2 regions of the Ruegeria sp. CF1 genome follow, and region 2 is predicted to be linked to the other one. Evidence: riboswitches for the same ligand, from Rfam matches in the RefSeq annotation. Region 2 holds a riboswitch; the other holds the start of a gene.
The links. Region 2 has a riboswitch for S-adenosylmethionine ahead of ACRZ96_RS19410 (hypothetical protein). Riboswitches for the same ligand answer to the same signal wherever they lie in the genome.
Positions count from the first base shown of each region.

Region 1: it holds a riboswitch for S-adenosylmethionine, as region 2 does, so the genes downstream of both, metZ (O-succinylhomoserine sulfhydrylase) here and ACRZ96_RS19410 (hypothetical protein) in region 2, are expected to answer to the same signal.

Region 1 is NZ_JBQFRN010000001.1:946,245-960,989, reverse strand. Features, by position in the region: gene ACRZ96_RS04805 (Crp/Fnr family transcriptional regulator) at 162-830, opposite strand; gene ACRZ96_RS04800 (inner membrane-spanning protein YciB) at 940-1,545, opposite strand; gene ACRZ96_RS04795 (DMT family transporter) at 1,562-2,464, opposite strand; gene ftsY (signal recognition particle-docking protein FtsY) at 2,553-3,692, opposite strand; gene ACRZ96_RS04785 (lysoplasmalogenase family protein) at 3,751-4,389, opposite strand; gene ACRZ96_RS04780 (hypothetical protein) at 4,546-4,926, shown strand; gene ACRZ96_RS04775 (glutathione S-transferase family protein) at 4,902-5,564, opposite strand; gene xseA (exodeoxyribonuclease VII large subunit) at 5,568-7,052, opposite strand; gene purD (phosphoribosylamine--glycine ligase) at 7,127-8,389, shown strand; gene ACRZ96_RS04760 (FG-GAP repeat domain-containing protein) at 8,484-9,182, opposite strand; gene ACRZ96_RS04755 (2Fe-2S iron-sulfur cluster-binding protein) at 9,275-9,598, opposite strand; gene ACRZ96_RS04750 (TPM domain-containing protein) at 9,782-10,615, opposite strand; gene ACRZ96_RS04745 (glutathione S-transferase N-terminal domain-containing protein) at 10,729-11,418, opposite strand; SAM riboswitch at 11,549-11,626, shown strand; gene metZ (O-succinylhomoserine sulfhydrylase) at 11,689-12,879, shown strand; gene folE2 (GTP cyclohydrolase FolE2) at 13,061-14,164, shown strand; gene ACRZ96_RS04730 (hypothetical protein) at 14,446-14,745, shown strand, end outside.
Region 2 is NZ_JBQFRN010000015.1:21,433-36,177, reverse strand. Features, by position in the region: gene ACRZ96_RS19425 (type I restriction endonuclease subunit R) at 1-1,978, shown strand, start outside; gene ACRZ96_RS19420 (M48 family metallopeptidase) at 1,975-2,703, shown strand; gene ACRZ96_RS19415 (AAA domain-containing protein) at 2,930-6,103, opposite strand; SAM-I-IV-variant riboswitch at 6,762-6,869, shown strand; gene ACRZ96_RS19410 (hypothetical protein) at 6,867-7,265, shown strand; gene ACRZ96_RS19405 (hypothetical protein) at 7,262-7,840, shown strand; gene ACRZ96_RS19400 (hypothetical protein) at 7,866-8,330, opposite strand; tRNA gene ACRZ96_RS19395 (tRNA-Ala) at 8,474-8,549, opposite strand; gene ACRZ96_RS19390 (TIGR02300 family protein) at 8,687-9,010, opposite strand; gene ACRZ96_RS19385 (M48 family metallopeptidase) at 9,111-9,803, shown strand; gene ACRZ96_RS19380 (GntR family transcriptional regulator) at 9,834-10,481, shown strand; gene ACRZ96_RS19375 (lytic murein transglycosylase) at 10,593-11,723, shown strand; gene ACRZ96_RS19370 (acetyl-CoA carboxylase carboxyltransferase subunit alpha) at 11,728-12,690, opposite strand; gene ACRZ96_RS19365 (AraC family transcriptional regulator) at 12,812-13,645, shown strand; gene ACRZ96_RS19360 (LysE family translocator) at 13,647-14,243, opposite strand; gene ACRZ96_RS19355 (Lrp/AsnC family transcriptional regulator) at 14,316-14,745, shown strand, end outside.

The sequences.
Region 1 (14,745 bases), on a different contig from region 2:
AGAAAAAAGCCATATGCCGGGGAAGGCATATGGCTCTGTACAGGGAGAGGTCGGTGGACAGATATCGGGGATGATAAAACCGACCTCCTACGGTAACGGGATTGACCTTAGGGCAATCTTAAAGCTGCGTATGTGAAGCGGATCACATCTGTGCCGAAAATTTAGATTAAATCGGATTCGGCCAGTTGCCGCAGCGCGTCAAAGTCGTGGATCTGCAGCCCGCCGCGCGAAGCTTCGACGACATTGTCGCGTTTCCATGTCGAAATGGTCTTTGACACTGCCTCACGCGTCGCACCGACAAATTCGGCCAATTCGCTCTGCGAAAGCGTGATACGTGCCGTTGGGCTGTCCTGTTGTCCTGCCAGGTGCAAAAGCTTGCGCGCCAGTCGGATCGGCATCGGCAGGAATACCTGCTCGTTCAATTGAGCGCCCATATAGCGCATGCGAAGACCGGCCAAGCGGATCAGATCCACCGCAAGGTCAGGGTGTTCCCGGATCTGCGCCATCATGTCTTTCTGGCGAACGCGCAGGACTTTGGAGGGCTCAGCTGCTGTTACGGTTGCGGTGCGGGGACCGCTGTCGAACAACGCGATTTCCCCGAACACCTCACCTGGGCGCATCATGCTGAGAGACAGCTTGCGCCCGCTCGACGCAAGAAATGACACTTCGAGCGCACCGGAAAGAATGGCATAGAGCGCATCGCCTTCATCGTCCTGCTCGAACAGGACATCGCCCCGATCCAATGTGACTTCGGTGGCCTGGGCTGCCAGCATGGTGCGCAGCTCTTCAGAGGCTTCGGACAGGAATCCACTGTTGGGAAATGCCATCATTCGGGCGCTGATCTCCGGGGTTGAGTGGTGCGGGTGGTGACCCAACTTTTCACAGCTTCAAGCTTAAGCCAAGAAATTTTGTTAGCTTGTTACGCTTGGGCAAGAACAGTTATTGCTTGTCGGGATCATCCATATAGCTTTGCAGCAGGTTGAACTGCATCATCAGAAACGCCATCAAGGCAATGGGAAAGCCGAAGGTTTCGATCTTGACCCATAGGTCCGTTGACATCGTGCGCCAGACCAATTCATTGGCTGCGGCCAGTACCGCGAAACAGGCACACAGACGCCGGGTGAGGATCATCCAGCCCTCGTGCTGCATGGGTAGCATCTCGTCCAGAACATATGCCAGGTAGGATTTCCCCTGCAAAAGCCCGATCCCGAGGATGGCGGAAAAGAAGCCATAGACCAGCGTTGTTTTCATCTTGAAAAACCGCTCGTCATTGAACCACGCGGTGAGGCCGCCGAAGAAAATCACCATGAATGCGGTGAAAATCTGCATCCGGCTGAGTTTGCCAGTCAGGTACCAGAGGATGCCCATGGCAGCCAGCATCAGCGGCACGAACAGGATGGTGGCGACGATGAACCCAGAATACTCGGTGCCGCCGATCACGAAATTGTCATCACGCAGGCGCAGGTAGATGAAGAAGAAGGCCAGTGGGGGGCCAAGTTCCAGTACCTGTTTGAGGAATGGGTTGATGTCTTTTTTCTCTGCCATGATTCCAACCTGCTGCTTACCCGCCCATTTCAACTATTACTGCGCCGAGTGCAATCAATGCCATCAACGCAATGCGTCTGGGGCCGACAGTTTCTTTCAGCACCAGCCAGCCGATGAGTGCTGCGAAAACGGTGGAGGTTTCGCGCAGGACCGCCGCCTCTCCGACCTTGTCCAGTCGCGTGGCGAGCATGATGGCACCGAAGGACATCGGCGCGATGATGCCGCCCGCGAACCCGCGAAGCATCAGAGGTCCAAGCGCAGGGCGGTGGATCATTGCGCGGTATCTGAGCGCAGCATAGATCGGCATCGCGGCCCCGTCGATCATGAAGAACCACGCTAGGAAGGTGAACGGATCGGCCGTAGCGCGGATACCGTAGGCATCATAGGTCGTATAGAGCGCCACGAAGAGGCCCGTGACGACCGCCAGCACCAGCGCGATTTGCAGCGTATCTCGATTGGTCTCAAGGTAGCGCAGGTTATAGGCGGCAAGGCCGAAGATACCCGCAAGAAGCGTCGCGACTCCAAGCCATTGGATGGCCGAGAAGGTTTCACCGAACAAAAGATAGGCTCCGATCACGGTGAAGAGCGGGCCAGTACCGCGCACGACCGGATAGACAACGGTATAGGAGCCTTTGGTGTAGGCCATCGCCTGCAGCACCTTATAGCCGATATGGATCAGCCAAACGACGCCAAAGATCGGCCACATGTAAGGTTCGGGCCATGGCACGATAAAGAAGGCGAATGGCATCGCCATAAGGCAGTAGCAGGCATCGATCGCCCCGCGCGACATCCACGGGTCGTGGCGGCCTTTTTGCAGTGCACCGAAAACCGCATGCAGGAAGGCCGCCATCAGCGCGAGCGCGAGGGCGAGTTGGTGGCCTGCTTCGGTGCCTTCGAGGGAGATCAGCCAGTCGCTCAAATCGGGGCTTTCGCTTGGGCGGAGAGAGTGGGGGGCTGTCTGCCCCCCACGCCCCCCGAAGGTATTTTCGGCCAGATGAAGGGGCGGATCAGGATTGTAAGCCCGTCAGGGCGGCGGCGAATTCTTCGGGATCAAACGGGGCGAGGTCGTCGATTTGCTCACCGACACCAATGGCGTGGATCGGAAGGCCGAACTTGTCGGCGAGGGCGACCAGCACGCCGCCTTTGGCTGTGCCGTCCAGTTTGGTCATCACGAGGCCCGAGACATCAGCCAGTTTGCGGAAGGTTTCGACCTGACTGAGGGCGTTTTGCCCGGTGGTGGCGTCCAGCACCAGCAGAGTGTTGTGCGGTGCGGTGTCGTCAACCTTGCGGATGACGCGGACGATTTTGGCCAGCTCTTCCATCAGGTCGGCGCGGTTTTGCAGGCGGCCTGCGGTGTCGATCATCAGAAGGTCAGCACCTTCGTTCTGGGCCTTGGTCAGTGCATCGAAGGCGAGCGAGGCAGGGTCGGACCCTTCGGGTGCCGTCAGTACGGGCACGCCTGCGCGGTCACCCCAGACCTGCAACTGTTCGACGGCGGCGGCGCGGAATGTGTCTCCGGCGGCGATGACGACTTTCTTGCCGGCGGCTTTGAACTGGCTGGCAAGCTTGCCGATTGTCGTAGTTTTGCCCGAACCGTTGACGCCAACAACCAGCACCACTTGCGGGCGTTTCGGGTAGATCGGCATTGGTTTGGCCACGGGTTCCATCACGCGGGCAACCTCCTGCGCCAGCAGCTGTTTGATTTCCTGGGTCGAGAGTTTGCGGCCAAAGCGGCCCTCGGCCATGTTGGACGTAACGCGCAAGGCGGTGTCGACGCCCATATCCGAGGCGATCAGAAGCTCTTCGAGTTGCTCCAGCATGTCGTCGTCCAGCGTGCGGCGGACAACGGTCTTGGATTCATTTCGGCCGAACAGGCGACCCATCAAGCCCTTGGATTCTGGAACCTCTGGGGGTGGAGGCGCCGGTGTGGGATCAGCCGGGATCGGAGCGGGAGGCTCGACCGGTTGGGGCGCGGGCGTGGGTTCAGGTACTTCGGGAACCGGTTGCGGTTCGGGCTCTGGTTCGGGGATCACCGGATCAGGATTTGGGGTTTCCTCGCCGCCATCCTCGACAATTGCATCCAGCCCCTCTTCGAGGCGCGATGAGGATTTGAACAGCTTGTCCTTGAGCTTTGAGAAAAACGCCATTTTTGATCTCCGCAGGTGTTCCCTTCACCTAATGTGGATTGAAGGCAGTTGCAAAGGGTCAGGTGAAGGCGATCAGAAACCCGGCTTGGGCAGCCCAGTAAAGCGGCCAGACCAGATAGGGCGTAAGCTTCAGGGTCGGGTGATTGGCAGGTAGCAGGAACTTTTCAGTCGCAAGCGCCAGGTCCGAGGCGATGAAGGCCATCGCGGCGGGAAGGGCCCAGCGTAAGGCTCCAGTTTCGGGAAGGGCAAGAACGGTGATGCCCATGCCCAGGATGATTGGAATATAAGCGAGGACGGGGATTTTGAGGTCTCCGGCGCGGGGGGTGAGCAGCGTGGCCATAACGATGCCCAGGATGATCAGGGACCAGAAGATCGCGGGGTGGTCGAAGATCTGTTCAGGGCTGCTGCTGGGGCTCGTCAAAAATAAGGCGATATAGGCCAAATGCCCCGCAGCAAATGCACCGATGCCTGCCATGAATGTGCTGTCGGTTTCGCGTGACAGAAGGGCATCACCTATCGCGCAGAAGGTGAGGGCGAGGATCAGGAGCCATGGCGCGCTTGCCAGTATGGCGACGCCTGCCAGCAGCACGACCGATGCTGTTTTCAGCATGCTACGCAGGGTGCCGGCCGGGCGCGCGGTAAGTGGCAGGTAGGCCAGCGCGCAGGCCGCCGCAATCCAGAAAAGAAGTGTCGTCATGGTGCGTCCCCGATGTTTTTGAGTCAATCATCGCCATGATCTCGGCGGTGCATCAAGGCGTGACGTGGAGTTATCTTGCCGATCGCCACGATGTGGAAAGGTTGAATGGCACTTGTGGGTTGCTTCTGACACAGTGTGACCATGATCCGAACTTGCATGATTCTGCTGACCCTTTTCGCTCAGCCCGTTGCGGCACAGTCGCCTCTGACAGGGCCTGAATTCGATGCGTATACGCGTGGGAAGACTTTGTATTACGGGTTCGATGGGCAGGCCTACGGAGTCGAACGGTATCTGCCAGACCGCCGAGTCATCTGGTCATTTCTGGATGGCAATTGCATGAACGGAGTTTGGTACGAGCAGGAAGATCAGATCTGTTTCATCTATGAGGATCAACTGGCGCCGCAATGCTGGGTTTTCTGGCAATCCGGGGGCGGTTTGATCGCACAATTCGAGGGCGATCCGACAGCGACCGAGTTGTACGAGGCCGAGGATATTGGCGAAGAGATGTTGTGCTACGGACCGGATGTCGGGGTCTGAAATGGTCGCAGGTCTTCATAGTCCAGCATGACGTGATGTTGAAACGCGGGCCTTTCGGTTAGCCGTTCATAGTATCGACGCAAATGCGGTAACGGTGCGCGGACGATGTCAATATCGTAGTAGCGGTAAAGGACGTGGCCGAGCTGTATATCCGCCAGTGTAAATTGCTCACCCCCAAGGAACGTGTTTTGGTCCAGCTCCTTGTCTGCGATTGCCAGTTTGATTTCCAAATCGCTGACGGCCCGATGGATCGCTGTTTGGTCCTGCTGTTCAACGGGTGTTCGCACAATTTGCCAGAACACCGGAACGGTAAACGCCATCGCCACGTTGAGTTTCGCCCATTCGGCCCATTTGTCGATCGTGGCGCGCCGGGCAGGATCTGAAGGCCAGAATGCCTGTTCGCCATATTGGGTGGCCAGATATCGCAGGATGGCGCCGGTTTCCCAAAGCGGTGGGTTGTCGCCATCTTGCAGGACGGGGATGGTTTTGTTTGGGTTCAGTGCCCGAAACGCTGCAGTGTCCAGCCCGCCGAAGCGATGGCCAAGATCGTGACGCTGGTATTCTAGGCCAAGCTCACCCACGCACCACATTAGGGCCTGAACGTTCGAGGATGTTTTACGGCCCCAGATCGTCAACATCGGTCAGAACAACGATCCCTGATCAGGAGGTGCCTGTTTGGATTTCTTGGGTGGCGCCTTGCCCGCAGCCCCGGTCCTGAGGCGACCGTCAGCGAATTCGATCTCAAGAACAGCGTGACCGGAGGCTTGAGCTTTGGTTGTGATGACCTCTCCTTCGGCGCGCACGACGGCGTAGCCACGCCCGAGCGTCGCCTTGTAGCTCAGCGTTTCACGTAGGCGGTCGGTGGCGTCCATCTGCTGGCGCAGGCGGTCCAATCGCGTGGATTGCCCGGTGTTCAGGCGTTCGGATAGGCGATTCAGAGCGTCGCGCCGTGTTTCCAGCTCGCGCTGGATCGGGCGCAGTGACAGGCGTGAGGACAGGTTGCGCCAGCGATCGCGGCGGGTTTCGACAAAGCTGCGCAGGGTCGAGGGGCGCAGACGCGCCGCACTGTCCAGCAGTTTGACGCGGCGGTTCTGAACACCCCGGATCAGCGCGTTGGGCAGGCGTTCCGAGATTTGGTCGAGCCTTTGGCGCGGGCTTTCCAGCAGTGTATCGGGGCGGGGCAGGGCTCGGGACAGGTCGCGCAGACGCTGGCTGCGGCGTTGCACGGCATCCGTGGAGGCGCGCGACAGGCGGGCCCCTTGTTCGTTGGTCCAAGCCAGCAGTTCCATGCGGACCGGTACGGCAAGTTCGGCAGCGGCGGTTGGCGTAGGCGCGCGGCGGTCCGAGACATAGTCGATCAGGGTGGTGTCCGTCTCGTGCCCGACGGCCGAGATCAGCGGGATTTCTGAGGCTGCAGTCGCGCGCGCGACGCTTTCTTCGTTGAAGCCCCAGAGGTCTTCTATGGACCCACCGCCGCGCGCGACGATAATCAGGTCGGGTCGCGGGAGGGCCCCGCCCGGTGTGAGTTGATTGAAGCCCTCGATGGCGCGGGTCACTTCGGGGGCACAGTTTGCCCCCTGAACCGCGACGGGCCAGATCAGTACTTTGCGCGGGAACCGATCACGCAGCCGATGCAAGATGTCTCGGATCACCGCACCGGAGGGCGAAGTGACAACGCCGATGATCTGCGGCAAGTAGGGCAGGGGTTTCTTGCGTTCAGCCGCAAACAAGCCTTCGGATTCGAGCTGCTTTTTGCGCTTTTCCAGCAATGCCATCAGCGCGCCTTGCCCGGCGACGGCGACTTCATCGACATTCAGGTTGTATTTCGACTGGGCTCCAAAAGCTGTCAGGCGCCCGGTGACGACAACCTCGAGGCCTTCTTCGGGAACAACTGAAAGACCAGAAATCTGCCCTTTCCAAGTTGTGCAGGCCAGCACGTTCCGGTCGTCCTTTATGTCGTAATACAGATGGCCCGAGCGGGCCTTGAACACGCGGCCCACTTCTCCACGCACACGGATTCGGCCAAAGGTGCCCTCGAGCGTGCGCTTCACCTCGCCCGAGATGTCCGAGACAGTGTATTCAGGGGTGTTCTGACCCGGAATCGGGTCATCTAGCAGGTCGGACATTTCAGCGCCTTGTGTCAAATCTCTGCGCAGCTTAGAACGCCGCGCAGGCAAGGCCAAGCAGATCGGAGCGATTCATGAATATCCTCATTCTCGGCAGCGGTGGACGCGAGCACAGTCTGGCTTGGGCGGTGATGCAAAACCCCAAATGTGATCGCCTGATTGTGGCGCCGGGGAATGCCGGGATTGCCCAGATCGCAGAGTGCGCGGCGTTGGATATCGAGGATGGCGGTGCTGTGGTCAACTTTGCCGAGGAAAACGCGATTGATTTCGTGATCGTTGGCCCCGAAGCGCCTTTGGCCGCAGGGGTTGCTGACCGGCTGCGCGAAGCGGGTGTGCTGGTTTTCGGGCCCTCGGCAGAAGCGGCGCGGCTGGAGGCCTCAAAAAGTTTCACCAAGGAAATCTGTGACGCATCCGGCGCGCCGACGGCGGCTTATGCCCGGTTCACCGAGGCTGAGCCCGCCAAGGAATACATCCGTGCGCAGGGGACCCCGATCGTGGTCAAGGCCGATGGGCTGGCTGCCGGGAAGGGCGTGATCGTTGCGATGGACGAGCAAACCGCCCTGGACGCGATTGACGACATGTTCGGCGGAGCCTTTGGTGGCGCGGGGGCCGAAGTGGTGATCGAGGAGTTCATGGAGGGCGAGGAGGCGTCTCTGTTCGTGCTCTGTGACGGAGAGGATATCCTGTCGATTGGCACCGCACAGGACCACAAACGCGTTGGCGAGGGCGATACAGGGCTGAACACTGGCGGGATGGGCGCCTATTCTCCGGCCCCGGTGCTGAGCGCCGAGATCGAGGCCCTTGCGATGGATCAGATCGTGCACCCGACGGTGGCCGAGATGAAGCGGCGCGGGACACCGTTTCAGGGTGTGCTCTACGCCGGTTTGATGATCAGGGATGGTCAGCCCAGATTAGTGGAGTACAACGTGCGGTTCGGAGATCCCGAATGTCAGGTGCTGATGATGCGCCTTGGCGCTCAGGCCATGGACCTGATGCACGCGGCGGCCGAGGGTCGCTTGGCTGAGACGCGGGTGAACTGGGCCGACGATCACGCCATCACGGTCGTGATGGCGGCAAAGGGGTATCCTGGTTCTTATGAAAAAGGCACTGTGATCAACGGCCTGGGCGATCTGGCCGAGGATAGTAGCAACATGGTATTCCACGCGGGGACAAAGGCGGCTGATGGAAAGGTTCAGGCTTCGGGCGGGCGCGTTCTGAATGTGACTGCGCGTGGGGAAACGCTGCAAGACGCACGCGACCGGGCGTATGACATGGTTGAAGGTGTTGATTGGCCTGAAGGGTTCTTCCGTCGCGACATCGGCTGGCGCGCGCTGTAGGTTAGCGGTCGGGCTGCGCCCGGCTTGATGATTTCGGGGCGAGGGGCCAGCCCCTCGCGCTCCCCAAGAGATTTATGGCCAGATGAAGGGCGGATCAGCACTTTAGTGCGTTGGACAGATCTGTGAGACTGTTGAGTGGTCCGTGGTCTTTTTGTCGCCAGCCCTTGCTGTACGAGACGCCTATGATCCGCGACCAGTCGGCGCTGGCGAGGATCAGCTCTGGGTGCGTTTCGCATTGGCGCAGGCCGCCTGAAATGAAATCTTCTCCGATCCTGTGATTGGTAAGGCCAGGGATTGTGGCGATTTCAATGAGTTCACCGTCTTTGTAACGCCAGATGCGCAGAGTTTTGGCAAGGTGTGGGCGGTCGACATAGGCGATCTCGACATGTCCATCACCGTCCAGATCGGCGGCACCGATGGGGGCGAGCCAGCGGTTGCGCGTGCCGATATGGGGGGTGGCGGCGATTTTTTGACCATTGACGTCATAGATCGCCAGTTGAGCACCCGTATGCTGCTGGGTCTCTACAACGATGACTTCGGGCAACCCGTCCTGATCGATATCGGCCAGGCGTGGGGCAAGATCTTCGAACACGCGGTCTTCAGGCAGACGTATTGTAACGGTCGAGCGTTTGGAGCTATCGACTTTTCGCCGCGCCGCCGAGGAAAGACTTGTACCGACGCCGATTTCCAAAGCACCGTATTCGATGGCGTCGCCAAGCACCCCATGGGCGTAGCGTGTTGTTGGTTCCGTGAAGCGAGCAGATACTTTGGTTTCGCCGCTGGCTGCGGGCATATTCCCCGTTAGCCAAATGCAAACCATCAGAACAGCGCCGCGCGCCCGACGGTGCCAAAGGCGGTTGGGCTGGCGCGGCGCATCAGGGTGCATCAGATCTGCTTTTCGGGCATCTGCACAACCAGACCATCAAGCGCGTCGGTGACCTTGATCTGGCAGGTCAGGCGCGAGCGGGTCGGGTCGGGTTCATAGGCGAAGTCCAGCATGTCTTCTTCCATGTCGTCCTTGGCGGGGATTCTCTCGACCCAGTCAGGATGAATATAGACGTGGCAGGTTGAGCAGGCGCAGGCGCCGCCGCAATCGGCCTCGATGCCGGGGATGTTGTTGTCGCGGGCCCCTTCCATGACCGTCAGCCCGTTGGCGACGTCGACTGTATGTTCGGTACCGCTGTGCTCGACATAGGTGATCTTTGCCATTGCTTGCGTCTTCCTTTTGCGATGTTCGAGAGCTTTCTTAGTGAAGGGAATTAGGTGATTCCAGTGGCAATTGCGACTCTGGATGCCGTGTTTGGATTTTTGCGGCTTTGGTAAGGCTAAGTTTGCGTGCCTGGCGACGCGATTGCAGGGAAACACTGAGAAAACGAATTTGCCTGATGAGTGCTACCAGCGCCCGGACGCGCCCCCGCCACCAGATCGACCGCCGCCGAAACCGCCCCCGCCAGAGCTTTGGGAAACCTGAGGGATATAGTAGCTGGTTTCTTCAGCGTAATCGCATTTTAGGCATTCGATCCGGCGAATACCCGAACCGGCCCTCGTTGTACTTGCGGAGAGCGTGATGCGTCGCCTCTGGCGCAGACTGCGGTTCCCACATTTTGGGCAGGTTCGAAGTCGTACCAGACCATCACTTATGAAATTGCGGCCTTTGAGCATCATAATCATCATGGCAAAGAGGCCAAATATCCAGAGACCTAGATCATCATTTGTTTTCTTGGCGGGCGCGGCCTCGCCAGTGCGAAAAGGCTTTATGATCTGATCTATGATAGCCGTAGTGCCGGCCTTGATCCCGATTGCATAATTGTTTGCTTTGAAGGCCGGGAGGAATTGCGTGTCAACAATGCGTTCCGCGGCGTGATCCCAGTCGCGCCCATAGGCGGCGCCAAGCTCGATTCGCATAGCCCGGTCATCCCGTAAGACCATCACAAGCACACCATCGTTTCGAGAAGCGTCGCCGATCCCCCAGTGGTCAAAAAGCCCGGTGGCAAACTGTTCGAGCGTCAGACCGTCGGCATAGTCGCCTTGAGTGCGCAGTGTCAGGATGGTCATTTCGACCCCTGTCTCGCGTTTGAGCCCATCTAGTTGCTCAGCAAGTGCCTCCTCGTCCAACGGGCTGAGCAAATTGGCAAAGTCGTTGACGGTCGTGCTTTGATAGTCGGGATAAGTTTGCCCAAATGCAGTATTGGCCCAAATCATTAATAAGACGAAAACAATTCTCATGGCTGCCCGCGTGTTTTTCGGAAGCGTATCACCGAGCGACACGCTAGCAACCGGGATATGGCCCGACCCTGGAAGGTTGTGTGTCAAATGCCGATGATGGTTTTCGGTAACGATTACCGCCTGAACAATACCCCCTGCGACTGCCGGTCCCGATGATCCCCGCGCAGTTCTGCATGTAAGGCTCGGCCTGCCTGCACGCTGGGTCGGGCGCTCATCATGTCCAGCCAGCGGGTGAAATGCGGTTTGTCCTCAAGCACCTGTTGCTGGCCTTCCCATAGGCTGGCCCAGCCCCAGATCGACATGTCGGCGATGGAGTAGAAATCGCCGGCGACGTATTCGTTTTCGGCCAGCCTGCGGTCGAGCACGCCGTAGAGACGCCCGACCTCACTGCGATAGCGGTCTTTCGGATAGGAATGGTCTTGTGGCGGGTCTAGATGTGGAGCGTATTTAAGGAAGTGATGCGCTTGGCCGGCCATCGGGCCTACGCCGCCCATTTGCCACATCAGCCATTCCTCGACTGCGATCCTGTCACGTTCGGTATTGCCGTAGAATCGCCCGGTCTTGCGGGCGAGGTACATCAGGATCGCGCCGCTTTCGAACACCGAAATAGGCGCGCCGTCAGGGCCGTCCGGGTCGACGATGGCGGGCATGCGGTTATTGGGCGAGATCTTTAGAAACTCGGGATCGAACTGGTCGCCCTTGCCGATGTTGATTAAGTGGGTTTTGTAGGGCAGCTCCATCTCTTCCAGCGCGATGGACACTTTCCAGCCGTTGGGCGTGGGCCAGAAATAGAGATCAATCATGGGGCCTCCTTGAATTTGGGCGATCATGAAGCTTTCTGCACAAACGGCAAGAGCGCGCGTGGCTGTGTTACGAAAGCGTGACCGGTGATCAGTCGGGCTTGACGTGTTCCGGGGCGGGGCGTAAACGCATCTTCATTCATGTGGCGATTTGTTACCGGATTGCGGGCCACGTTAAACAACACCGCTAAAAGGTCAGGATGAAAGACCCCTTTCGCTTGGCCGCGTCTGGGGTTTTTTGTTTGCCTCCAATGCGGGGCTGAAAGGAATGAGATGAGCGAGAGCTGGAACAAACGCACCCAAGCCGTCCATGGCGGCATCCGTCGCAGTCAGTACAATGAGGTTTCTGAGTCGATCTTTCTGACGCAGGGGTTTGTCTACGATAACGCCGAGCAGGCCGAGGCCCGGTTTATCGAAAGCGGCCCGGATGAGTTCATCTATGCCCGCTACGGCAACCCCACCGTGTCGATGTTCGAGCAGCGTATCGCAGCTTTGGAAGGCGGCGAGGATGCGTTTGCCACCGCTTCAGGTATGGCCGCTGTGAACGGTGCGCTGACTTCGATGCTGCAGGCGGGCGACCATGTGGTTTCAGCCAAGGCGCTTTTTGGGTCCTGTCTGTATATCCTCGAAAACATCCTGACGCGTTATGGCGTTGAGGTGACCTTTGTAGACGGCACCGATCTGGACGCGTGGGAGGCCGCGATCCGGCCTGACACCAAGGCAGTGTTTTTTGAATCCATGTCGAACCCGACGCTTGAAGTGATCGACATCACGTCCGTGTCGAAGCTGGCCCATGCGGTGGGTGCGGTTGTAATCGTGGACAACGTGTTCTCGACACCCGTGTTCTCGCGCGCGATCGAACAGGGAGCCGACGTGGTGGTCTATTCGGCGACCAAGCATATCGACGGGCAGGGCCGGGCGCTGGGCGGCGTGATCATCGGCACCAAGGAATTCATCCGTGGCACGGTCGAGCCTTACATGAAGCACACCGGCGGTGCGCTTAGCCCGTTCAGCGCTTGGATCATGGTCAAAGGTCTTGAAACCATGGCCCTGCGCGTAAACGCGCAAGCCGATAGCGCGCAAACGATCGCAGAAGCTTTAGAAGGGCATTCTGCACTGGAGCGGACTCTGTATCCCGGGCTGAGAACCCATGCGCAAAACGCGTTGGTGCAAGAGCAGCTGGGCGGCAAGGGCGGTACGGTTCTATCGCTGGACATCAAGGGCGGCAAAGCGGCAGCGTTTGCGTTCCTGAATGCGCTGACGATCCCTGTGATCTCGAATAATTTAGGCGATGCCAAGTCGATCGCAACGCACCCGGCCACCACAACGCACCAGCGTCTGAGTGACGAACAACGCGATGAGTTGGGTATCACGCCGGGCCTGATCCGCCTTTCGGTTGGGCTTGAGGATGCCGGTGATTTGCTGGCGGATATCCAGCGCGCGCTAGACGTATCTCAGGGCTAGTGTTGCGCCGGGAATGCACCATCAGGCGGATGTGATCCGCCTGATCCGGCGCATTTGGTTGTAAAATGACGATTTCTTGCCTCGAATTTCGATCCGGACTGCTATTCCGCGCGTATCGTTCAGGACTGGTAATTAAACCTCGGTGGTATATAACCGTCGGCCTAGCAAGGGATCCGTGCCAATGAACATTCATCCGCGCGACATCAACGAGACACCCGATCACGATCAGGCCGCAGCGGCGCTCAAGGTGCTGCGCGAATGGGCGAAATCAGCCTCGGCGGCCGAGATCAGTCAACTGGACCCGGCCATTGCGCAGCTTGTCCCGGGGCTGTTGCCGTCAAACTATCCAGCCCTGTCGCGCGAATATCCCCACGAGTTTGAGGCGGATGCAGCCTACAAGGCCACATTGCCGGATCTGCAAAACGGTCCATCCAGCCTGATCCGGGGTTCGAAGCAGCAAATCCAGCATGTCGGCATCTCGAATTTCCGCCTGCCGATCCGGTTCCATCGCAAAAGCGGTGCCGAGCTGACACTTGAGACCTCGGTCACCGGGTCTGTCAGCCTTGAGGCCGAGAAGAAGGGCATCAACATGTCTCGGATCATGCGGTCCTTCTACAAGCACGCCGAGCGCACCTTTAGTTTTGAGGTGATGGAGGCAGCGCTGAACGACTATCTGACTGATCTGGATAGTTTGGATGCGCGCATACAGATGCGGTTTTCCTATCCCGATCGGATTGAGAGCCTGCGTTCGGGCTTGTCCGGATACCAATATTACGACATCGCGCTGGAACTGGTCGATCAAGGCGGAGAACGTCTGAAGATTATGCATCTGGACTATGTCTATTCGTCCACATGCCCCTGTTCATTGGAACTGAGCGAACACGCGCGCGCAACCCGCGGGCAGCTGGCGACGCCGCATTCCCAGCGCTCGGTGGCGCGGATTTCGGTGGTTATCGATTGCAACGCCGATTGTCTGTGGTTCGAAGATCTGATCGCGCTGTGCCGCCGCGCTGTGCCGACCGAAACTCAGGTGATGGTCAAGCGCGAAGATGAACAGGCCTTTGCCGAACTGAACGCGGCCAATCCCATATTCGTGGAAGATGCCGCGCGTCTGTTCTGCGCCGAGCTGCAGGCCGATCATCATGTCGGCGATTTCCGTGTGATCGCCAGCCATCAGGAAAGCCTGCACAGCCATGATGCGGTCTCGATTCTGACCGAAGGTCCAACCTTCGAATCCGCGAGCCTGGACCCGCGTTTGTTCACGACGCTGTTTCATGTGGGCTGATTGACCCTGCGGAAGCTGCTGGAAAAACAGTCAAAAATCCTGCATGGGCGCTTTTTTGCCGCAATGCAGCAGGAATTGCTGCATCTGCACCCTGAATTGCGCTACATTGTCCCCGAGTGCAGCTGCTGCGCATCCGTAAAAACCGGGTCGCGCAGCCCGAAAGGAAACCGGGACGTGCAACGCCTTGGACCGCCAACCTGCAAATCCGCCCGGACGATTGGGGCGGGCGGGGTCCTTTACTCATCTACCCGCTGCCTCGGTTTTATCAGGAGAGACATGCAATGAATCCGATTACTCAACCGCTTGAGTTTCAGGCAGCGGCCATCCGGATGGCCGGTTACGCAATGGCCAGTCAGATTGAGATCATGCAGATCATGACCCGCGCGGCGTTTGATCTGCCGACGACACCTCTGCACGGACTGAAGACAGCCGAGGCACCCGCACCAGTTGCCCGCGAAGTGGCGACACCAGCAACGCGAAAGCCAGCCAGACCGGCTGCAAAAGCCAAGGTTGCAGTAAAGCCTAAAGAGGCGCCGAAACCCAAAGCAGCACCAAAGCCGAAGGCGGCGGCTAAGCCTGTG
Region 2 (14,745 bases):
GTTCAACTCGGCCACCAAACTGCCTGAATGTAAGAACACTTCAGACAATCTGATCGTGCTAGTGGATGAAGGACACCGCAGCCAGGGTGGTGAAAACCACGAGCGGATGCGTCAGGCGCTGCCCAATGCAGCCTTCATCGCGTTTACCGGCACGCCGCTGTTGAAAGAGGATAAGACCCGCAACAAATTCGGTCCGATCCTGCATGCCTATACTATGCAAGATGCTATCGAGGATGGGGCCGTGACCCCGTTGGTTTATGAAGAACGAAAGCCCGTCGTTGATATCAATGATGCTGCAATTGATGCCTGGTTCGATAAGATCACGGTGTCATTGACCGAAGAACAGAAATCCGACCTGAAGCAGAAATATTCCAGCCGTGGGCAGATATACGGGTCAGCCAACAGGATTGACCTGATCGCCTGGGATATCGCCACACACTTCACCGAGAACTTCGCAAAGCTCGGATTGGGACTGAAAGCGCAACTCGCCACGGACAGCAAACTCTCAGCGATCCGATACAAGCAGGCATTGGATGCCACGGGTATGGTGACCAGCGCGGTGGTGATCTCTGCGCCTGATACCCGTGAGGGCCACGGCGACACAGATGAAACCAAGACACCAGAGGTGCAAACCTGGTGGAAGCTTAATGTCGGGAATGATCCAGAGCAGTATGAGACTGAGGTCATCAAGGATTTTGGCAGTGATGGAGCACCAGAAATCTTGATCGTAGTGGATAAGCTTCTGACCGGCTTTGATGAACCGCGCAACGCTGTGCTCTACATCGACAAACACCTCAAGGGGCATAACCTGCTTCAGGCCATCGCACGTGTGAACCGTTTGCACGACGCCAAGCAATTTGGGTATCTAATCGATTATCGCGGTATTCTGGCCGAACTTGATACCTCTATCCAGAATTACCAGGACCTCGCTGCGCAGACCCAAGCTGGATATGACATTAATGACCTGATCGGCACGGTGGCCAATATGTCTACCGAGTATAAACGACTGCCCGGACTGCATGACGCACTTTGGGCAATCTTTGCAGATGTGAAAAACCGGCAGGATCGAGAGCAGTTCCGACGAGCGCTGGTCCCACGGGTGGCTGATGATGGCTCGGGTCACAGCATCGATCACAATCAAAAAATCCGAGAAGATTTCTATGACGCGCTGACCGAATTTGGCATGTGCCTGAAACTGGCCCTGTCGTCACGGACGTTCTACGAGGATGGAGCTTTTGATGAGGCCACCATTCGCGGATACAAACGCGATCTAAAGTTCTTCACGGAACTTCGAGTGCAAGCCAAGCGCGATGCACAGGAAACTGTGGACTTCAGCGAATACGAGGACCAAATCCGCCGCATGGTGGACAAACAGGTTATTGGTCAAGAGATCGTTGATCCCGAAGGGTTCATCCATGTGGGTACCCTCGGACAGGATGATGACCCAAGTGATTGGTCCGATGACAAAACCAGAACCGAGGCTGACGTGATCAAGACCCGTGTGCGCAAGACCATTGAGCAGGACCTTATCGATGATCCCTATGCGCAGCGCGTCTTCTCGGAATTGTTGAAGGAGGCGATTGAGGCGGCGGAAGCCATGTTCGATTATCCTGGCAAGCAATACAATATGTTCAAAGACCTCGAAGAGCAGGTCCAGTCTCGATCCACACCCGGTGTGCCAGATCGGTTTGACGGGGAACCCCGTGCGCAGGCATATTTTGGTGCGCTGCTATCGCAATCCACGTCAGACGATGGGCAAGACGAAGAAAAGCTGATCGAAGAAGCGTTCCACATCAACGAAGTGGTCAACAACGCTGTGCAGGCGCATTCAATCAACCCAGGCAGTATCGAAGCAGAAATCAAGAAGTCCCTGTTACCGAGGTATTTCCAATTCCTGGGCGGGCTGGATGCGGCGAACGCGATGATCGATGAAATCCTTGCCATCGTCCGCGCTGGTGCGGCAAAGGGAGGGACATGACAGACTTCATCCTCGCTTATGGAGATCAACGCATTCCCTATCAGGTGACCATTGACCCAAAACGCACTGATCGGGTTGCCATCCACGTCAACCCTGATGGCACCGTCGATGTGGATGCCCCTGACGGGTTTGCAGACGCTGCCATTCAAAGCGCGGTGCAGAAGCGGGCGCGATGGGTGGTCAATCACGTTACCGAAGCACAACAACGCTATGCCCACCTGCGACCACGAGAATACGTATCAGGCGAACAAATCTTCTATCTGGGCCGTAGATATGTGCTCAAGGTTATTGATGCTGAGGATGGGCCGGAAACAGTTCGCCTTAAGGGAAACCGTTTGGAGGTCGTAACCGAGACCAGAGATCAATCCAAAATACGCGCCCGTGTTCGCGCATGGTACCGTGTCAAAGGGCGTGATTATATTGCCCGTCGGCTCAAGCTCATGGTCCCATCATTGCCGTGGGTTCAAAAAGAGCCGCCATTTCGGTTTCTGGAAATGTCACGCCAATGGGGAAGTTGCACCCCCAAGGGCGAGATCATTCTGAACCCGCATCTGATTAAGGCCCCCCGCCAGTGCATTGACTACGTCCTTGTCCATGAAATGGCACACTTGAAACACCATGATCACAGTCCTGATTTTTGGGCGATCATCGACAGCCACGCAGGCGATTGGCAAGCGGCCAAGCGCCATCTAGATGGGCTAGTGGAAGTGCTGTTGCGAGACTAGGTTTTTTGCTCATCTACTGCTGCGAAACGCTTAGCTGATTGTATTTTGCATTTCTGATCGGAACCACTGATCGGCGACGATGTCCGCTTAGAGAAGGCACCAAGCCAAGGTAACAAAATAGCTTCGCGCCCGAGAACCAGTAGAGGCGAAAGAGCGGTTTGCAGTCGAGTATGCTAAGCTGCAAAAGCGGTGGGCTTCGCTTCGAGCGAGACCAGAACCACTTCCCCTACCCAGCACGACGTAATCCGAGGTTCTCGCGGAACCGTTCGATTTCGCTGGCCATTTGAGCTCCACTGTATACCAGCGATGTCTCATGTCTGGCATATCTTCCGATACGATCTGCGCTCAACCAATTGAATGAACCGATGCAAAAGATATCCTCATCGGCGGCGACGATTTTGCTATGTAGCTGTTGGACCGGGTGGACGGTAACACCGATGGATGAAAGGCTGGCTTTGGCTTCATCAAATTGGCTTACGCCGTCGTTGTTGGTTTTCTTGTTCAATACTGGGTCAGCATAAACATCGATCTTTACACCGCGTTCAGAAGCTTCACGCAATAGCGACAAGAACCCGTTCTTTTCCATGGTGCTGTTGATAATCCAAGGACTGACAATCTCTATCGTCTTTTTGGCAGATGTGAGAACGTCGCGCAGGAATATGTCATGATCATCGGCATCGCGCAGCATTTGGATGCCCGTGGCTTTTGTCTTCAGGTCTTCACGAGGTTGGACATCAAACTCCAGGGCGTTTTCTGGTCTTGCAAACAAGAATTTGCTGAGCACCCCGCGGGGGCTACCACTAAGAGCAGACGAAAAAAGGTCCATATCTCCAAAGACCAAAAAGTTGTCCTTAGCGCGTGACACAGCAACGTTCAGCATCGAGGTGGAAGCGTCGATAAAGCCACCGTCCATGCCTTTTGCATATGTCGGAGAAAACAGGACTATGGGTCGTTCGGCTCCTTGTAGTGAATGCACAGTGCCGATTGTCATGGCTCCTGCACCTATCGTGCGGATGCCAACAGCGTTGCATGCCTGACGCAACTCTTGAGCTTGTTTCCCGAAGGGTGTGACTATAGCTGCAATGTCTTCGAGCCGCTTTTGATATTGGTTTTCCAGCGTGGCGCGGTTTTCATTCAGCCATGCAGCAATGGTTTTTGCTTCTGTGGGATTGAACCTGCTGCCACCCGCGAAGAACGCAGCTCCATCAATATGGAGGTAGCCCATTGGAGGGAAGGCTAGTTCCGTGGCTGGGCCTCGTTTTGGCTGCAAGTGTCCGCGATAGCATAAGGCATTACTGAATTCGATAATTTCGTCGTAGCAGCGTCGATGCTCGAAGAGGTATAGACCGCGATCTAAGTCCGGGTAGGGCTGAAAACGGGAGGCGCTTTGCGCACACGCCATTACACTGCCAGAGTTGGAAAGAAACCCAGATGCTAAAACATCCGACAAAGCAGTTTCATCCAAGTCTTCCGAAACAACGTCATATTTTGCGAGGTTCCCTATGTCGATTGCTTTAGGAATACTTGAAATTGGTTCAATTTGCCTTGTGTCGCCGACGACCAGTGCTTGCCTTGCCAACGCAAGAGACGGCGCTGCTATCTCAGGCAACACCTGTCCTGCTTCATCGATAATCAGTAAGTCGACAAAATCATACAGGTAGTCGTCGATGAACGTGTTGCCTCGCCTAGCGCGACAGGTCATTTTGCTTGGCAGAGTTGCGAAAGTCGCCACTGCACATGGTGTCAGCATCATTCGCCGTCGCCAACGCGGAACGACGGTTTTCCTTCCGGTGCGCTTCTGTTCCTTGTCGATGTCTGGGAGGACGTTCTCCATTTCGAGAAGCCAACGGCCTTCCCAATAATGTGTTGCGAGAAGAAACAGAGGAAATCGGATATTGCAATCAACAAAGCTATCAATCTCGTCAATATCCGCGTCCCTCAGCTCTGCGGATAACAACACTGCTGCTGACTGAAACTCCTTGGAAGCAGCCTTTGCCTCTTCGGTGATCGATGTTGCCCGTTTGAGGGAGTTTGCAGCGTCACTGACACCTGATTGTGCGTCAGATTTCATTTTCTGGATACTGCTTCCGGCGTCCGACAGGCTCGACAGCTGATCGGCGACTAGCTCAAATCCCGCTCCTCGAATAACGGCCCTTGCTGCTGCCATGCGTTTCCGTCTCACAGATGGCAAGAACGAGAATATGGCCAACAGAGCCGGTTCATTCGCGACGTGACTGTCCCATCGATTGAGCAGCTCTTGAGTTTTTGTTAAATCGTTTTGCTTGTCATTTAAGTGTTTCTCTAACTCTTCCAGCTTCTCTTCGGGTTCGTCGCCTAGATCTTTTGCCACCGTTTCGCGCGCTTTTTCCCACCGCGCAAGAGTTTCATCGAGGTTGGCCATCTTTGCTGCCAGCGATTTAATGCGTTCATGCAACCGCTCATTTACATCTTCGACCTCATCTATTCCTTCATCGTTGAATGCGTCGCGTGCTTTTGAAAGGAAGGCCTCTTTCGCTTCCGAAACGAACGCGTGAGTTTCCAGCGTTTTGATAAACGTCTCTGTTTGGTAAATCTTTGATGCTTCCTCTTCGCGAGCGGCTGAAGACAAAAACAGACCGAAACTCCGAATTCCCGGCAACCAACGTCCAGCAAACGGGCCAGTCCCAATTGCGTAGTCTTTCCCGAATGCGTCGATAATGTTTGTGACCGCTTGATTGTTGGCGGAAGCAGCGATGATTACTGGTGGCTCGCTCTTCTCCAAAGCCGCCTTAACCCAAGCACTAGCGATAGCCGAAAGAAGCAACGTTGTTTTGCCCGTCCCCGGAGGACCATTCACTGCAGTAATTTCGCCATGCTCCGCTTTAGCAAGGTGAGCCAACACGTCCCGTTGGTTTCTTGCTGTTGGGAACCTGTCGTTCGAGTGCCCCAAACGCTCAGACAAGCTATAAGGTTGTGGCAGAGAAGGCGACAATGGACGTGGAGAAACACGCGCATAATTTCGCATTAGAGATGGAACATCGTCACTGTCCACAAGGTCATCGTAAAGCGACAGAATACCGCGAACCATCGCCGAAGCGTTATCCGCAACTTCGAAAAACCCCGGGCTGCGTTCAGTGAATTCTGTGGTTTTGTCAAACCAATCGCCTGAAACTTCTTCGAGCAGTTGTTCAACAAATTTCAGATAGCGGGTCCAGCCTTCAGCATGTGCCTCAATTGAATGTTCTTCTCCAAATCCACCATTAGCCAAAAATCCATCCTGTTGTTCTACGGTGCCGATTGACAGCGCCCCACTAGTCAAAGGTTCTAGAAGATCGCGTGGGATAAGTGTTCGCCCTGGCAAAATGTAACCCGCTCGCGTCACGTTCGCTTCGGTAACAATAGGCGCAATAACATCTGGCAAGCCGTCTTGCCGCGCTGTGCCATGGCTAAGCTCTCGTGCGTAAACCCGTGGCCAAAGCCGGATTGGCACTAAACCTTCGTTTTCGTTTCGATCATCGAAAAGCTCTTGCGATTGCCTTGGGGGCAGCCGACCAGCTTCCAGCGACTGGATACTGAGCCGCATATTTCGCCGTAGTTCATTTACCCGGAAACGCCCCTTTCCAAACACGCTGTCGGAGACACTTGCCCTCCAATACTTGAGGAGGCTCTTTGACGTCTGAAGGTTAGAGGCAAGACTGTCTACGGGCATAATCTGAACCGGAATTCATAGTTTCGAGTTTCTGATAAAAGATTGGAGTGCAAATTTTGAGGCAAGGACTATTTCCAATAACGACATATGAACGGTGCCCCACACACGCTTTTGATTTCACGCCATATAATTGGGAAAACTTGCCAGTTCTGGCATCGTTTACAAAGTGCGAAGTCGTCGACCCTTAGCGATATTCAACGACAGCGAGTGAATACTGCGAGAACGCAGATAGCAACTGTGGGCAAACCTAATCTTTCCAGTGGCCGGTCTCGACGCGGAGTAGACCTGTAGCAGATTGTTGTCACCCGGCATTGTATCTGCGGCCCTTCGTATTTAGGGGAGCCTTGTAGGGAACCCCGTTTCCCAAATTCCAAAGCATGAAGAGTGCCAGGCAATCCCGTCTGGCCGCCAACCGGTTCTCCACCGGTGGTTTCCGCACGTTGCGGCATGCGCTCATTTGAGAAGGAGATCAACAATGGTTGACATTAACACACTGCCCGGATGGTCTGAGCCAATCCCGTGGGGCCAAGACCGTGACCCACATGCTAAACCCGACAACATCAAACCCGAGACATGGGTTCGGTCCGACCTGATCGTGAGACCTGAGAAGGTAAGCGTTGCCCAAGATATGGGTTACCCGACCTTCTACTCGGATCAAATCTGGCGTGTTCAAGACGGTGAGAGTTTCGTTCTGGATTGCCCCGATGCCTACGCCACCCACACCGTTGCGTCTTACTACCGGCTCTGGGCAGGCGAACTACCTGATGAGGTCGAAGACGACACTGACGCCCCGATCTCTGACGAGCTTTCAGAGGAAGAACTGCTGCGTGCTCTTATCGACGCCCAAGCCCACATCGAAGGAGCCCCGGTATGAGTATTCACATGGCAGGCTCCGGCGAGGAGCACATCATCGATCCAGCACAGGCAGATCAGGACGACGAACTGGCCAAGGCTCTTACACAGTCAGACCTGCAACGCCGCCGTCACGATCTCAATGCTATCCGACAAATCCACCGGGTGGCCGAGGCTTACAATCGAACCGTCTACGGTATCGGTGGTCATGACATCGACATTGATCCGCGTGCGGTGTCCGAGCGCCAGTGGCGTTGTGTTCTAAAGCTGGCAGCGACGTTCATTCAGAGCGACGGCACCATGACCCCAGCGCAGGTGCGTCACGAGTGGGTGATCCACATGGCGCAGGAGGATACGCTGCGATACCTCAACGACGACCTGCTTGTTCCGTTCGAGGAATTGGATGCGCGAGGCCAACTGATGGAGCGTGCTGGTACCGAGGCGATGCGTCGGGCGATGAACCCTCCACTGATCATAGAAGACTATACAGTGCTAACGGAGGAGGCTTTGCTGTATCAGATGCACGCGAATGACGATCAGGTTGCTGCAGGCGAGTTGGCTCGGCGTCGGGCGCTGGCAGAACTGATGAGAAGATGAATTTACTCGGCAAGGGTGTTGTCGATCAAGTTGCACCTTCTGCCAGCCCGGGAGCGCGGTCTGGCGCGCGATAGCAGAGGCAATGGTCTACTATAAGCCAATCGGGCAGGCTTTTTACTATCTTCACCGCCTCGGCATGCTCAGCGGGCGTTTCTGGCGGTACAACGCCGATTACCGCTGCCGCCGGAATCAGGTCCTCGCCTAACTCCCCCATGTCAATCCGGACGAAACCACCCTCACAGGTCTCCGTCACCTTGCCCACGCCCAAAACACAGTTGTGGGTCGAGGTCACAGCGCCGGTGTCTTCATGAATGCCGGTTAGCGATCCGGCCTCGATATCCGCAAACAGAACGGTCTGCCCCAATCGCAGATCTTTCTGCCAGTCGAGGACCATGGACTCGATGTGTTTGCGCACATCCTTTGTCAGAAGGCACAGGTGATCGGCAATCGAAAGCGCGAGACCTGGTTCTATCAAGAATCCGAAATGCATAGCTTCACCCTAAATCGCACGGTTGCGACCTCCAACATTGCGGTTGCGGGTGCATTCATACGCAGCTATTTAGGGGATATGCAGGGGACAACTGGACCCGCTGGCCGAAAGGGCCAATGAAACAAGGCTATTTGAGGATGGTTTGGTGGAGCCTAGGGGAGTCGAACCCCTGACCTCTTGCATGCCATGCAAGCGCTCTCCCAACTGAGCTAAGGCCCCATACAGGTACCGTCGTAACGGTGGACGGACGTTTATGAGACGCCGTCGATGAGTGCAAGTCCTAAAATCGGAATCCGCAAAAAATTCAGACCGACTTCGCAGGCCGGGTCGAGGCGGCGGGGCCGCCTCGGGATCCATCAGTTTTCGTCTTCTGACGACATGTCCTTTATATCGTCTAGTGAAACGTTGTCGCCGTCGTCATCGTCGTCCAGCAGATCGTCATCCAATTCGACATCGACATTATCGTCATCATCCAAAACGATGTCTTCGTCCGACGACGCTTCGCGCGCCTTGACCGATGCGGCATCTTCAGCATCCGCGGCGATCATCCGGCTTTTTCCGGTATCCAGCTCCACGACCTCGCCCGTATAGGGGCTGACGATCGGGTCCTTGTTCAGGTCGTAAAACCGTTTGCCGGTTGTCGGGCAGACACGTTTTACGCCCCATTCTTCCTTGGGCATATCAAATCCCCTTGATATCAGGTGAATCTCATCAATGATTCAGGTCACCTGCCACATGCGGCAGGCACTGTCAAAGCCTTTGCGCAAAGGAGGCCCACCCATGGGGCGACACGCATTGCCCGGAACACCTCCGGTGCCGCTGACACTGCGCAGATCGGCGCGCGCACGGCGGATCAGTTTGCGAATTTCCCAATTGGATGGACGGGTTACGCTGACCTACCCGACAGGGGTGGCTGAAGCCGAAGCGCTGAATTTCGCACAGCAGAAAGAGGGCTGGATCCGCGGGCACCTGCAGGATCGACCCAGTATTGAAGCAGTTGGCGTAGGGCAGTTCATTCCGATCGAGGGTACGGCGAGGCGAATCGTTCCTGCATCGGGGCGGAGGGTCTTGCTGAGTGGCGATGCGATCGGGGTTCCGCCCGTTGCCGAAGCACGGCGACTAGCGCGGTTTCTAAAAGAGCTTGCCCGCGATCGTCTGACCGGTGCGTGCGATGATTACGCGGCGATGCTGGGGCGGTCGTACAGTAGCCTTACTTTGCGCGATACGCGTTCGCGCTGGGGGTCGTGCAGTTCTGCGGGCGGGTTGATGTTCTCGTGGCGGTTGATCCTCGCCCCACCAGAGGTTCTCCATTATGTGGCCGCGCATGAAGTGGCGCATCTTGCCGAAATGAACCACTCACCTGCGTTCTGGGCACAGGTCGAGCGTATTTTTGGCCCTTACAAAGAACCACGCCGCTGGCTGCGAGACAACGGGGCAGAACTGCACAGATATCGCTTCGACTCCGTCGCTTGACCTTGGCGCGATTTGTGATCACATAAACTCATGTTAACCTCACGCCCCGCCGAGTCTCATACGGCAACCCATGATCGCGTTTATCGCGCCCTCAGATCCCGCATCATGCATGGAGAGATTGCCCCGGGGCAGGCGTTGACACTGCGCGGGATTGGCAAGGAATTCGGTGTGTCGATGACTCCGGCGCGCGAGGCGGTGCGGCGTCTGGCGGCAGAAGGTGCTTTGTTCCTGTCCACGTCCGGTCGGGTATCAACGCCGGAACTCACGCGCGATCGGATCGAAGAGCTGGCGGCGCTGCGCGCGCTGCTTGAGGTTGAACTGGCCAGCCGGGCCCTGCCGCGCGCGCATATGGCGCTGATTGACCGGTTGCAAAGCATCAACATGGCAGTGGCCGAGATGGTCACGAAACGCGATGCGGTGGGATATATCCGTGCAAATCTGGAATTTCACCGCACGCTGTATCTACGCGCACAGGCCCCCGCGATGCTTGCCATGGCCGAAACCGTCTGGCTGCAGCTGGGTCCCACCATGCGTGCCCTATACGGTCGGTTGCGGAGGACCGAGCCACCGCACTACCATCGCCTGATCATCGCAGCACTCAAGGCCGGGGATGAGCCTGGGTTGCGACTAGCAGTGCGTTCGGATGTGACACAGGGCTTGCGCCTGCTTGTTACCTGAGCGGCTTGTTGCCCATCTCTCAACTCAGTTGATTTCGGATGTCGCTTTGCTGGCTTGAGCGACCGGGCTGCGCTATTCTGAACGCAAATCACAACAAGAGCAGATTTAACCATGATTAATCGAAGAGTGTTTTCCTTAGGGCTTGGTTCAACCCTGTTGGCGGCCTGTTCCACAGGCACCGCACCCAACAGTGCTCCGGCTTCGCGGATGCGTGCGGTTCCGAACGCAGGATGGGATGCCTGGGTGGCCAGTTTCAAAAACCGGGCAGCGTCACAGGGCATTTCACAGACTACCCTTAACCGAGCGTTTCAAGGCGCCGGATATCTACCCGACGTGATCGAACGCGATCGCAATCAGGTCGAATTCAAACGCTCGCTTGAGGATTATCTGGCGATTGCTGCCTCGGATGAACGGATCAGCACTGGCAAGCAAATGCTTGTGCGGCATGCAGGAACCCTGTCGCAGATCGAAGCCCAATATGGTGTCGACAAGGAGGTCGTCGTGGCTGTTTGGGGCCTGGAAAGCCGTTATGGTGCACGGCGCGGCGATGTGCCGGTGATCTCGGCAACGTCGACTCTGGCCTATGACGGGCGGCGCGGAGCGTTTTTTGAGAAGCAACTGGTGGCGGCGCTGAAGATCATTCAAGAGGGCGATACGACCCCGGCTAACATGACCGGCAGCTGGGCCGGAGCGATGGGCCACACACAGTTCATTCCGACGTCTTACCTTGCTTATGCGGTCGATTTCACCGGCGACGGGCGGCGCGATATCTGGTCCGATGACCCAGCAGATTCACTTGCGTCAACGGCGGCTTATCTGGCACGTGCCGGTTGGGTGCGAGGGCAGCCTTGGGGCGGTGAAGTGGGCACGGTTTCGGGCACGCCGGCGGCAGTGCTGCAACCGCAGACGCCCGGCCCACGTATTGCTGTGTTCCGCAATTTTCAGGTGATCAAGCGCTACAACAATTCGGACAGCTACGCGATCGGCGTGGGTCATCTTTCTGATCGCATTGCTGGCGGCGCGCCGTTCCAAGCGTCATTCGGGCCGGATGCGACCGGTTTGACGCTGGAGGATCGTAAAGAACTGCAGCGCCGCCTGACATCCGCGGGCTATGACACACTAGGCGCAGATGGTGTTATCGGCAGGAATACTGAGGCGGCAATTAGCGCCTACCAGCGCGCCAACGGGTTGTCCGTGACTGGCCAGCCTTCGGTAGCTCTGTTGCAGCGGTTGGGTGGCTGACGGGTTAAGCCGCCAGCCCTTTCGAACCGATATCCAGGAACTTCTGACGGCGGTCCTTGATCAGGGCTGCCGCGTCTTTCCCATCAAGCTCTTCCAGCATCGAGGCAATTGCAGACCGCACGGCTTCGACCGCCGCCGGGCGGTTGCGATGTGCACCGCCCTTGGGCTCGGTGATGATGTGGTCACAAACGCCCAGCTTGTGCAGGTCCTGAGCGGTAAGGCGCAACGCTTCGGCGGCCTCGCGCATTTTTTCGGCATCTTTCCAAAGAATCGACGCGCAGCCTTCGGGCGAAATCACCGAGTAGACCGAATGCTCCAACATCGCTACGCGGTTCGCAGTCGCAAAGGCGACCGCGCCACCCGAACCACCTTCGCCGATGATTACGGACACCAAAGGAACGCCAATCTTTAGGCACATCTCGGTTGAGCGCGCGATCGCCTCGGACTGGCCACGTTCTTCCGCCCCCTTGCCGGGATAGGCCCCAGCTGTATCGATCAAGGTGATTACCGGCAGGCCAAAGCGGCCTGCCATTTCCATCAGGCGTACAGCCTTGCGATAGCCCTCGGGGCGGGCCATGCCGAAATTGCGTTCAATCCGCGATTTGGTATCGCTGCCTTTTTCGTGGCCAATCACCATGACGGGTTGATCGTTGAACCGCGCCAGACCGCCAATTACCGCCAGATCGTCGGCAAAGTTCCGGTCACCTGCCAGTGGGGTGAATTCGGTAAACAGCGCATCCACGTAATCGTTGCAGTGTGGACGTTCAGGATGACGCGCCACCTGACATTTCCGCCATGGGGTCAGATCGGCATACAGCTCGTCCAGAAGCTTGGCGGCCTTGGCATCCAGCGCGGCGGCCTCTTCCGTCACATCCATTTCTTCATTGGCACGGGCCAGCGCGCGCAGCTCTTCAGCTTTGCCTTCGATCTCGGCCAGCGGTTTTTCGAAATCCAGATACTGGGTCATGACGCCTCTCAACGCGGAAGTTCCCTGCTATATGACTAATGCTTGTCCGGGATGCAACTCAGCAAGATTTGTGGTTGTGGAATATGCGATCACCGATGGGCAAAGTGAAGGAAGGATACTGATGGCTGCCAGCTATGAAGATCGCGTGCTGCGTGTGTTGACCTACATTCATGACAACCCCGCCAGAGACTTGTCTCTGGACGCCCTGGCCGAGGTTGCGGCCATGTCGCGGTTTCACTGGCATCGCGTGTTTCGCGCCATTACTGGCGAGACCTGCGCGCAGGCCACCCGTCGGATACGCCTGCACCGTGCCGCCTGCTGGCTGGTGCAAACAGACAGACCGGTTACGCGGATCGCAACCGACATTGGCTATCCGAACCAAAAATCATTTGCGCGGGCCTTTTCCGAGGCCTACGGCAGCAGCCCCACCGCGTTTCGACGTGCGGGGCAAATACTGCCGGCCCATCCAGTGTTCAAAACCGGAGGATATCCGATGCATCCCGTAACAACCCGAACCGAACCGTCCCGCCGTGTTATAGCGCTGCCGCATAAAGGGGCTTATGCCGAGATTGGCCGCAGCTTTGAGGCCTTTGGTGCCCTGTGCGAATCCCGCAAGCTGTGGCCGCAAGTCGGCCCGATGATCGGGCTGTATCTCGACAGTCCGGACGATGTGCCCGAGGATGATTTACGCAGTTTTGCAGGTGCTGAATTCTGCGGTGATGATACGCCCGAGGGGATGGAAGACCTTGAAATACTGGGTGGCAAAACAGCGGTGCTGACCTTCAAGGGCCCTTATTCCGGCCTTCACGGCGCGTATCAGACATTATTTGGCAATTGGTTGCCCGAGTCTGGCGAAGAACCTGCGGACCATCCGTGTTATGAGATCTATCTCAACGATCCACGAGAAACGGCCCCCGAGGATCTGTTGACCGAAATTTGCCTGCCGCTCAGGTAACCTAATTCGGCCACAGCACCGGATAGAGCGAGGCCACAAGCAGGGCCGCCATCGTCCAGTTGAATGCCAGCAATCGGTGCGGGTTCGTCAGGATTCGCGCCATTTGCTGTCCAAGAACCGTCCAGGTGCTGACCGAGGGCAGGTTGATGGCTCCGAACACCAGCGCGACCAGCAGAATCGCATTGATCGTTTGGTCGGGCGCATAGGCGGCTGTCGCGGTCAGCGCCATCGCCCAGGCTTTTGGGTTGACCCATTGGAAGGCTGCAGCTTGCAGAAACGTCATCGGGGTGCCCGCAGCATCGACACCTTTAGCGGGCGCTGCATGGGCGATTTTCCATGCCAGATACAGCAGATACAGAACCGAAAGAACTTTCAACACGGTATGACTAATCGGATACCGGTCAAAGACTTGAACCAGACCCGCCCCTACCAGAAGCACCATAAAGGTGAAGCCCAAACCGATACCCAGCATATGCGGGATCGTGCGGCGAAAGCCGAAATTCGCACCCGATGCCATAAGCATAAGATTGTTGGGTCCCGGCGTGATTGACGAGACAAAGGCAAATGCGATCAGGGCCATCAGGATATCGTAGGTCATGGCTGCATTTTCTCGCTGAATCCGGCAAATGAAATTGCGTATTCGTGCGCTCTAAGGTTAATGTTGCAATAAATGGCGAAGATTGATCAGATCAACCAACATATATTGCAAGAGCTTTCGCGGGACGGTCGCATCAGCAACCTCGATCTTGCCGAGCGGGTGGGCCTGTCGCCCTCCGCTTGCTTGCGCCGGGTGCAGGAGCTTGAGCGGGCAGGGATCATTTCCGGCTACCGAGCAGTGCTGAACCCGGCGGCGCTGGGGGTGGGTTTCGTTGCCTATATCGGCGTTGGTCTGGGCGAGCACACAAAAGCGGCGCAGGAAGGGTTCGAAAGGGCCTTGCAACAAGCGCCCGAAGTGGTGGAATGTCACAATATCACCGGCACGATCGAATACCTGCTACGGGTCGAATGTGCCGATTTGCCCTCCTACAAAACCTTCCACACCGAGGTGCTGGGTACACTGCCGCATGTGACCTCGATCACCTCATATGTTGTGATGGGAT